3 linked regions of the Blastochloris tepida genome follow. The main gene of each other region encodes a partner of the protein of the gene in region 2 in a complex. Links are inferred from orthologs where the notes say so. Each region holds a gene or a part of one and is shown on either strand. Other genes may lie near its edges.

The links.
Region 1: sdhA (region 2) and frdD share a complex: the UniProt entries of both Escherichia coli proteins name them as parts of the enzyme complex. The link is inferred for Blastochloris tepida from one-to-one orthologs.
Region 3: sdhA (region 2) and BLTE_RS12390 share a complex: the UniProt entries of both Escherichia coli proteins name them as parts of the enzyme complex. The link is inferred for Blastochloris tepida from one-to-one orthologs.

Annotation. Positions count from the first base shown.
Region 1 is NZ_AP018907.1:2,719,187-2,722,332, forward strand. What follows is about bases 153-3,146. They hold frdD (fumarate reductase subunit FrdD), read right to left. Parts: upstream 1,830-3,146; coding sequence 1,476-1,829; downstream 153-1,475. Other genes in these bases: BLTE_RS12380 (DUF2336 domain-containing protein), read right to left, coding at 153-1,151; BLTE_RS12390 (succinate dehydrogenase/fumarate reductase transmembrane subunit), read right to left, coding at 1,826-2,278; BLTE_RS12395 (succinate dehydrogenase/fumarate reductase iron-sulfur subunit), read right to left, coding at 2,278-3,024; frdA (fumarate reductase (quinol) flavoprotein subunit), read right to left, coding at 3,035-3,146. In the rest of the region: more of BLTE_RS12380, read right to left, coding at 42-152. UniProt on the Escherichia coli protein: Two distinct, membrane-bound, FAD-containing enzymes are responsible for the catalysis of fumarate and succinate interconversion; fumarate reductase is used in anaerobic growth, and succinate dehydrogenase is used in aerobic growth.
Region 2 is NZ_AP018907.1:3,386,547-3,389,697, reverse strand. What follows is about bases 1-2,999. They hold sdhA (succinate dehydrogenase flavoprotein subunit), read right to left. Parts: upstream 2,419-2,999; coding sequence 583-2,418; downstream 1-582. Other genes in these bases: sdhC (succinate dehydrogenase, cytochrome b556 subunit), read right to left, coding at 2,827-2,999; sdhD (succinate dehydrogenase, hydrophobic membrane anchor protein), read right to left, coding at 2,424-2,819; BLTE_RS15375 (succinate dehydrogenase iron-sulfur subunit), read right to left, coding at 1-541. Outside these bases: more of sdhC, read right to left, coding at 3,000-3,151. UniProt on the Escherichia coli protein: Two distinct, membrane-bound, FAD-containing enzymes are responsible for the catalysis of fumarate and succinate interconversion; the fumarate reductase is used in anaerobic growth, and the succinate dehydrogenase is used in aerobic growth.
Region 3 is NZ_AP018907.1:2,719,739-2,722,850, reverse strand. What follows is about bases 153-3,112. They hold BLTE_RS12390 (succinate dehydrogenase/fumarate reductase transmembrane subunit), read left to right. Parts: upstream 153-1,386; coding sequence 1,387-1,839; downstream 1,840-3,112. Other genes in these bases: BLTE_RS12380 (DUF2336 domain-containing protein), read left to right, coding at 2,514-3,112; frdD (fumarate reductase subunit FrdD), read left to right, coding at 1,836-2,189; BLTE_RS12395 (succinate dehydrogenase/fumarate reductase iron-sulfur subunit), read left to right, coding at 641-1,387; frdA (fumarate reductase (quinol) flavoprotein subunit), read left to right, coding at 153-630. In the rest of the region: more of frdA, read left to right, coding at 1-152. UniProt on the Escherichia coli protein: Two distinct, membrane-bound, FAD-containing enzymes are responsible for the catalysis of fumarate and succinate interconversion; fumarate reductase is used in anaerobic growth, and succinate dehydrogenase is used in aerobic growth.

The sequences.
Region 1 (3,146 bases), 670 kb from region 2 along the record:
CGGCCATGACGAGGTTCGATCAAAGTCGAAGGCCCGAAGTATCAGCCCGCCGTCGCGGTGAGCGTGTTGCGGCGGACCCGCCAGAAGCGCACCACCCGCTGCGCAGTCTGCACCGACAGGCACTCGAAATGCGACAGCGCCTTTTCGAGGGCGGCCTGGGGCATCTCCTGCGCCCCCGGCCGCACCAGGATGATGGCGCGCACGGTCTGCCAGGTGAACCCCGCCGCCTTGCCGAGGATCAGCACCGGGTCCGGCTGGCTGCCGAGCAGCAGCCGCTCGGCGACCTCCAGGGGCACGCCGGTTAGTTCGGCGAGCGCCACCAGCGTCTCCTCGAACCGGCCATTGCGGGCGAAGTTGTGCAGCGCGATCTCGTTCAGCGCGCTGCGCGAGACCAGCGTCTCGACATTGCGCTTGGCGGCGGTGAAGTCGCGCTTGGCCGGCGCCACCGCTTCGCCGATGCGATCGGCCACCGAGGCCAGGACGCGCTGCACCTCGCGCGCATCGAGCGGATTGGCGATCGCGAGAAGGCGCTTCTGCACCGCCTGGGTGGCCTTGGCGATCAGCGCCCGGAACAGTTGGGGCGGCAGGTCGCGGCGCCGGCCGATCGCCATCTGCAGCGACTCGTCGCCATCGGAGCGGTCGACCAGACAGGACAGGCCCTTGTCGGTGAAGCGCGCGCCGGAATTGGCCGCCACCGTGTGCATGACCTCGCGGTTGCCGCGCGCCACCAGCACGTCGGTCACCGGCGGCGAGATGGTCTCGCGCTCCGAGATGGCGAGCAGGTGCGGCTGGCTCTTGGTGCGGGCAATGTCGATCAGGTCGTCGTCGGTGAGCCGCGGCGACTGGGACAGGACGGGGCCCGCGACATCGATGAGGTCGTCGCGCGCAAGCTGGCGGATGACGCGCGGCGGCGCGTTCTCGGCCGGCGCCAGCCGGGAGGCAAGCTCGATGCGCGCCTCCGTCTCGATGGCGTTGGCCAGCCGGCCGATCACGTCGTCGAACAGCGCGATCTGTTCGTCGTCATAGACTTCCGCACCGGCGAAGAACAGATCGGTGATCTGTCGCAGCACCTCGATGCGCCGGCCGGCGGAGCCGCGGATGATCGCGTCCTCGAGGTCGATGATGAGGGACTCACGGGCAATTGCCGCCATCGTCATGCTGTCCGGTACCGCAATTCAGCCAGAGCATTCTGCGCAAAGGTGGGAAGCGGCTTTGCGAAGGAGAATGCGACAACTCAAGAGCTTCTAGCCCGATCCGATGCAGTCGCACCGGGTCGCACCTGGGGACCAGCTTAGCGGCAGGCGGATAAAGAACCGTTTATGACAGCGCGAATAATGGGAGTCGTTGCAATCTGGCGGCGCGACGCCGCCCGCCGCTGCGATTTCCGGGCGACCGGGTCATGATCCCGCGATGAGAGACCGCCCGTCGGCCGGAAACCGTATCGTCCCAACGGCCAGCTTTCGCTGCCGTTGGTGTCACAGCCCGGTCAGCAGATAGGCGCAGGCCGCCGTGGCGAGCGCCGCGAAGCCGCGCAGCACGATCTGCGCGGTGTGGGCGCTGGCGAGGCCGACATGGTGGGCGGTGGCCGCCATGCGGTGCACGCCGTGCCACAGCAGCAGCGAGATCACCAGGAAGATCGCCACCTTGCCGAACAGGGTGGCGGCGAAGGCGTGCATCGCCGCGTAGCTCATGGTGTCGGGCGGAAGCGTGCCGGTCGGCACCAGAATGCCGGTGATGACGATCAGCACCACGCCGACCAGCGCCGCCAGCGTGCCGCCGCCGCCGAACAGCAGCCAGAAGATCGGTTCCTGCGAGCGCTTCAGCTTCATGACGCGCCTCCCGGCGGAACCAGATTGCGGACGGCCTCGGCGAGGCCGGGCGGCAGAAGCCCGGCGACCCAGGCATAGACGAACAGCGAGATCGCCGCCGATGCACCGACGCCAACCACCACCACCGCGGCAACCGGCACGATCCGGCCGCCGAGGCGCAGCGTCGGCGCGGTCTTGGGCAGCACCATGAACCAGGTGACGGTGTGCAGCAGCGCGAACGCCGCCGCCACCGCGTGGAAGGCGATCATCGCCGGGGTCGCGAGCAGCGCCCGCCAGCCGTCATAGGCGGCTTCGCTCTGCGTCAGGGTGTAGAGCCCCCACAGCAGCACCAGTGCGTAGACGAAGAAGAACACCGCCGAGGCTTCGCGGAGCATGTAGACGACGTAGGACGGGTTCCTGGTCCACCAGTCCGCCGGCATGGGGCGGCGGTAGGTTCTCACCTCGGTCATCACCGGCCTCCCAGCAGGCGCTTCACGCCGAGATAATCGAGCGCCGAATTGACCTTGTTCTCATTGACGGCATGCATGGGGTCAACCCCCTTGGGGCAGACCTCGGAGCAGTAGCCGACGACCGTGCACTCCCACACCCCGACCTCGGCATTGGCCACGTCGGCGCGCACCGACCAGCCGATGTCGCGCGAATCGAGATTGTAGCGGTGCAGGAGCGACAGCGCCGCCGGGCCGATGAAGTCCGGGTTCAGGCCGAATTGCGGGCAGGCGGCGTAGCACAGAAGGCAGTTGATGCACTGCGAGTACTGGTAATAGGCGTCGAGCTGCGCCGGGGTCTGGCGGCTCGGCCCCTCGCTGAGCGGCTTGTCTTTCGCCGATACGATATAGGGCTTGATCGCCGCCAGCTTGTCGAGAAAGCCCGCCTGATCGATGGCGAGATCGCGCTGGACCGGGAAATGGTCGAGCGGCTCCACCCGCACCGGGCCGGGATAGAGGTCGCGCAGAAACGTCTCGCACGACAGATGCGGACGGCCATTGATCATCATGCCGCACGAGCCGCACACCGCCATGCGGCACGACCAGCGGAAGGTGAGCGAGCCGTCGAGATGGTCCTTGATGTATTGCAGCCCCTGCAGCACCGACATGTCGGGCGTGAACGGCACGTCGTAGCGCTGCAGGCGCGGCGCGGAATCGGTTTCGGGATTGAAGCGCAGCGCTTCGATGCGAATGGTGCGGGTGTCGGTCATATGGACCACCTCACGTCAGTTCGGCCTTGGCTCCGGCGCCGCCATAGACGCGCGAGCCCGGCCGCGATTTGGTGATGGTCACCGGCGCCGACTTGATCTGCGGCGCGCCGTCGCCGCCGGAT
Region 2 (3,151 bases):
GGCACGAGGTGGAGCAGCAGAAGCACAGGATGCACTCATAGAGCCCGTCGAGCTTGGCGCGGTCCTCGTGCGTCTGGATCCATTCCTTCTCGGGCGCCGGCGTCACCGTCTTCAGCCACGGCTCGATCGCCGCGTGCTGGGCGTAGATGCCGGTGAGGTCGGGCACCAGATCCTTCACCACCGGCATGTGCGGCAGCGGATAGATCTTGATGACCCCCTTCACCTCGTCCATGCCCTTGGTGCAGGCGAGCGTGTTGGTGCCGTCGATGTTCATCGCGCAGGAGCCGCAGATGCCTTCGCGGCACGAGCGGCGGAAGGTCAGCGTCGGATCGATCTTGTTCTTGATCCAGATCAGCGCGTCGAGAACCATCGGCCCGCAGTCGTCGCGATCGACGAAATAGGTGTCGATGCGCGGGTTCTGGCCGTCCTCGGGATTCCAGCGATAGACGTGCAGCTCGGTGACGTTGACCGCACCGTGCGGGTGCGGCCACACCTTGCCATTCGTGACCTTGGAGTTCTTCGGCAGCGTGAACTGGACCATCGGTCCCTCGTCTTGAAGTCGTTGCGGACGGCGGCCGCGCGTCAGTAGACGCGCTTTTTCGGTTCGATGTATTCGATGTCGGTGGACAGCGTGTAGGTGTGCACCGGCCGGTAGTCGATGGTCACCGACTTCTTGACCGGGTCGGCCCACAGCAGCGTGTGCTTCATCCAGTTGGCGTCGTCGCGGTCGGGATGATCCTCGCGGGCGTGGGCGCCGCGCGATTCGGTGCGGTTTGCCGCAGCCTCCATCGTCACCGTCGCCTGGGCGATGAGGTTGTCGAACTCCAGCGTCTCGACGAGGTCGGAGTTCCAGATCAGCGAGCGGTCGGAGACCCGGATGTCGTCGGCGGCCTGCCAGACCTGATGGATCAGCGTCTTGCCCTCTTCCAGCACCTCGCCGGTGCGGAACACCGCGCAGTTCGACTGCATCACCTTCTGCATCTCGAGACGCAGCGTGGCGGTCGGCGTCGCGCCGGTGGCGTGGCGCAGGCGGTCGAGCCGGGCCAGCGCCGGCTCATAGGCGTCCTTGGGCAGCGGCGCGTGGCGGGCGCCGCGATCGGTGGTCTCGGCGCAGCGCGCCCCGGCGGCGCGGCCGAACACCACGAGGTCGATCAGCGAGTTGGAGCCCAGCCGGTTGGCGCCGTGCACCGACACGCAGGCGGCCTCGCCGATGGCGAACAGGCCCGGCACCACATGGTCGGGGTTGCCGTCGGTCTTGGTCAGCACCTCGCCGTGATAATTGGTCGGGATGCCGCCCATATTGTAGTGGACGGTCGGGATCACCGGGATCGGCTCGCGCGTGACGTCGACGCCGGCGAAGATCTTGGCGCTCTCCGAGATGCCGGGCAGGCGCTCGGCCAGCACCGCCGGATCGAGATGGTCGAGGTGCAGGAAGATGTGGTCCTTGTTCTTGCCGACGCCGCGGCCCTCGCGGATCTCGATGGTCATCGAGCGCGACACCACGTCGCGCGAGGCCAGATCCTTGGCGGAGGGCGCGTAGCGCTCCATGAAGCGCTCGCCCTCGGAATTGACGAGGTAGCCGCCCTCGCCGCGCGAGCCCTCGGTGATCAGGCAGCCCGAGCCGTAGATGCCGGTCGGGTGGAACTGCACGAACTCCATGTCCTGCAGCGGCAGGCCGGCGCGCAGCACCATGGCGTTGCCGTCGCCGGTGCAGGTGTGGGCGCTGGTGGCCGAGAAATAGGCGCGGCCGTAGCCGCCGGTCGCCAGCACCGTCTTGTGGGCGCGGAAGGCGTGCAGCGTGCCGTCGTCGAGCTTGAGCGCGATCACGCCGCGGCAGGCGCCGCCGTCCATGATCAGGTCGAGCGCGAAATACTCGACGAAGAACTCGGCCCGGTGCTTCAGCGCCGCGCCGTACATGGTGTGCAGCATGGCGTGGCCGGTGCGGTCGGCGGCGGCGCAGGTGCGTTGCGCGATGCCCTTGCCGAAATGCGTGGTCATGCCGCCGAACGGGCGCTGGTAGATCTTGCCGTCCTCGGTGCGCGAGAACGGCACGCCCCAGTGCTCCAGCTCGTAGACGGCGGCCGGGGCGTTCCGCACCATGTACTCGATCGCGTCCTGGTCGCCGAGCCAGTCGGAGCCCTTGACGGTGTCGTACATGTGCCAGCGCCAGTCGTCCTCGCCCATATTGCCGAGCGAGGCGGCGACGCCGCCCTGCGCCGCAACGGTGTGCGAGCGGGTCGGGAACACCTTGGTGACGCAGGCGGTGCGCAGGCCGGCCTCCGAGCAGCCGACCACCGCGCGCAGGCCCGCGCCGCCGGCGCCGACCACCACCACGTCATAGGCGTGCTCGATCACCGGATAGGCCGCGCCGGTGAACGCCGGCGCCGCGGCGCCGTTGGAAGAACCGTTGGTCGACATGGCGCTCAGCCCCCGAAAGCGATCTTGAGAACGGCGAACGCGCCGGTGGCGCCGACCGCATAGCTGAAGAAGGTGTTCAGCATCAGCGCGGCGAACTTGATCGGCTCGGAGTGGACGTAGTCCTCGAGGATCACCTGCATGCCGATCTTCATGTGATGGACGCCGGTGGCGATCACCAGCACCAGCGGAATGGCGAGAAGCGGGTTGGCGATCCACTGCACCACGGTCGCGTGGTCCTTGCCGGCCAGGAACGCCAGCGCGAAGGCCAGGACGAAGGTGAGCGGGATCAGCGCCACGCCGGTGACGCGCTCGGCCCAGAAATGCTCGGTGCCGCGCTTGGCCGAGCCGAGGCCGCGGGCCCGCGCCATCGGCGTGCGAATCGAGGAGTTGGATCCGGACATGGTGGCCTCAGCGCAGGAAATAGGCGGCCGCCCAGACGGCGGCGGTCAGGGCACCGGAGAAGACGAACGAGGCCTGGGTGAGCACTTCGCGCGCCACCGGGCCGAAGCCCCGGCCGAAATCCCAGATGAAGTGGCGGATGCCGCCGGCCATGTGCTGGAACAGCGCCCAGGTGTAGCCGATCAGCACGACCTGGCCGGCCCAGGTGCCGAACGCCCAGTTGACGAGATCGAACCAGGCCGGCGAGGTGGCGGCGGCGACCAGCCAGGCCACCAGCAGCAGCGTGCCGAGATAGAGCGCGGCACCGGTGATGCGGTGCAGGATCGAGCTCATC
Region 3 (3,112 bases), 670 kb from region 2 along the record:
GCCAGCGTCGGCATCCACGGCGCCAACCGGCTGGGCTCGAACTCGCTGGCCGAGATCGTGGTGTTCGGCAAGGTGGCTGGCGAGCGCGCCGCGCAATATGTGCGCTCCGCCCGCCCGGTCAGCCCCGAGCGCACCGCGCGTCTGGCGGAGGCCTCGGCAACGCGTGTCCTGCGCCTGCTCGGCAATGAGCGGGGCGAGCGCCTCGCCGAGATCCGCGATGCGATGATGGATGCCATGGAGGAGGGCGTCGGCCTCTACCGCACCGAAGCCGGGCTCAAGGCGGCATGCCGCACGCTGGCCGATTTGCGCGCGCGCTATCGCCGCGGCATCCGGCTCGACGACAGAAACCGTGCCTTCAACACCGAGTGGCTCGCCGCCATCGAGCTTGGCAGCATGCTGGAGGTCGCCGAGGCGATGGCCCATGCCGCGCTGTGGCGCCGCGAGTCGCGCGGCGCCCATCAGCGGCTCGATGCCACGGCGCGCGACGACCGGCGCTTCCTCGTGCACTCCATCGCCCGATCCGGCGGCGACGGCGCGCCGCAGATCAAGTCGGCGCCGGTGACCATCACCAAATCGCGGCCGGGCTCGCGCGTCTATGGCGGCGCCGGAGCCAAGGCCGAACTGACGTGAGGTGGTCCATATGACCGACACCCGCACCATTCGCATCGAAGCGCTGCGCTTCAATCCCGAAACCGATTCCGCGCCGCGCCTGCAGCGCTACGACGTGCCGTTCACGCCCGACATGTCGGTGCTGCAGGGGCTGCAATACATCAAGGACCATCTCGACGGCTCGCTCACCTTCCGCTGGTCGTGCCGCATGGCGGTGTGCGGCTCGTGCGGCATGATGATCAATGGCCGTCCGCATCTGTCGTGCGAGACGTTTCTGCGCGACCTCTATCCCGGCCCGGTGCGGGTGGAGCCGCTCGACCATTTCCCGGTCCAGCGCGATCTCGCCATCGATCAGGCGGGCTTTCTCGACAAGCTGGCGGCGATCAAGCCCTATATCGTATCGGCGAAAGACAAGCCGCTCAGCGAGGGGCCGAGCCGCCAGACCCCGGCGCAGCTCGACGCCTATTACCAGTACTCGCAGTGCATCAACTGCCTTCTGTGCTACGCCGCCTGCCCGCAATTCGGCCTGAACCCGGACTTCATCGGCCCGGCGGCGCTGTCGCTCCTGCACCGCTACAATCTCGATTCGCGCGACATCGGCTGGTCGGTGCGCGCCGACGTGGCCAATGCCGAGGTCGGGGTGTGGGAGTGCACGGTCGTCGGCTACTGCTCCGAGGTCTGCCCCAAGGGGGTTGACCCCATGCATGCCGTCAATGAGAACAAGGTCAATTCGGCGCTCGATTATCTCGGCGTGAAGCGCCTGCTGGGAGGCCGGTGATGACCGAGGTGAGAACCTACCGCCGCCCCATGCCGGCGGACTGGTGGACCAGGAACCCGTCCTACGTCGTCTACATGCTCCGCGAAGCCTCGGCGGTGTTCTTCTTCGTCTACGCACTGGTGCTGCTGTGGGGGCTCTACACCCTGACGCAGAGCGAAGCCGCCTATGACGGCTGGCGGGCGCTGCTCGCGACCCCGGCGATGATCGCCTTCCACGCGGTGGCGGCGGCGTTCGCGCTGCTGCACACCGTCACCTGGTTCATGGTGCTGCCCAAGACCGCGCCGACGCTGCGCCTCGGCGGCCGGATCGTGCCGGTTGCCGCGGTGGTGGTGGTTGGCGTCGGTGCATCGGCGGCGATCTCGCTGTTCGTCTATGCCTGGGTCGCCGGGCTTCTGCCGCCCGGCCTCGCCGAGGCCGTCCGCAATCTGGTTCCGCCGGGAGGCGCGTCATGAAGCTGAAGCGCTCGCAGGAACCGATCTTCTGGCTGCTGTTCGGCGGCGGCGGCACGCTGGCGGCGCTGGTCGGCGTGGTGCTGATCGTCATCACCGGCATTCTGGTGCCGACCGGCACGCTTCCGCCCGACACCATGAGCTACGCGGCGATGCACGCCTTCGCCGCCACCCTGTTCGGCAAGGTGGCGATCTTCCTGGTGATCTCGCTGCTGCTGTGGCACGGCGTGCACCGCATGGCGGCCACCGCCCACCATGTCGGCCTCGCCAGCGCCCACACCGCGCAGATCGTGCTGCGCGGCTTCGCGGCGCTCGCCACGGCGGCCTGCGCCTATCTGCTGACCGGGCTGTGACACCAACGGCAGCGAAAGCTGGCCGTTGGGACGATACGGTTTCCGGCCGACGGGCGGTCTCTCATCGCGGGATCATGACCCGGTCGCCCGGAAATCGCAGCGGCGGGCGGCGTCGCGCCGCCAGATTGCAACGACTCCCATTATTCGCGCTGTCATAAACGGTTCTTTATCCGCCTGCCGCTAAGCTGGTCCCCAGGTGCGACCCGGTGCGACTGCATCGGATCGGGCTAGAAGCTCTTGAGTTGTCGCATTCTCCTTCGCAAAGCCGCTTCCCACCTTTGCGCAGAATGCTCTGGCTGAATTGCGGTACCGGACAGCATGACGATGGCGGCAATTGCCCGTGAGTCCCTCATCATCGACCTCGAGGACGCGATCATCCGCGGCTCCGCCGGCCGGCGCATCGAGGTGCTGCGACAGATCACCGATCTGTTCTTCGCCGGTGCGGAAGTCTATGACGACGAACAGATCGCGCTGTTCGACGACGTGATCGGCCGGCTGGCCAACGCCATCGAGACGGAGGCGCGCATCGAGCTTGCCTCCCGGCTGGCGCCGGCCGAGAACGCGCCGCCGCGCGTCATCCGCCAGCTTGCGCGCGACGACCTCATCGATGTCGCGGGCCCCGTCCTGTCCCAGTCGCCGCGGCTCACCGACGACGACCTGATCGACATTGCCCGCACCAAGAGCCAGCCGCACCTGCTCGCCATCTCGGAGCGCGAGACCATCTCGCCGCCGGTGACCGACGTGCTGGTGGCGCGCGGCAACCGCGAGGTCATGCACACGGTGGCGGCCAATTCCGGCGCGCGCTTCACCGACAAGGGCCTGTCCTGTCTGGTCGACCGCTCCGATGGCGACGAGTCGCTGCAGATGGCGATCGGCCGGCGCCGCGACCTGCCGCCCCAACTGTTCCGGGCGCTGATCGCCAA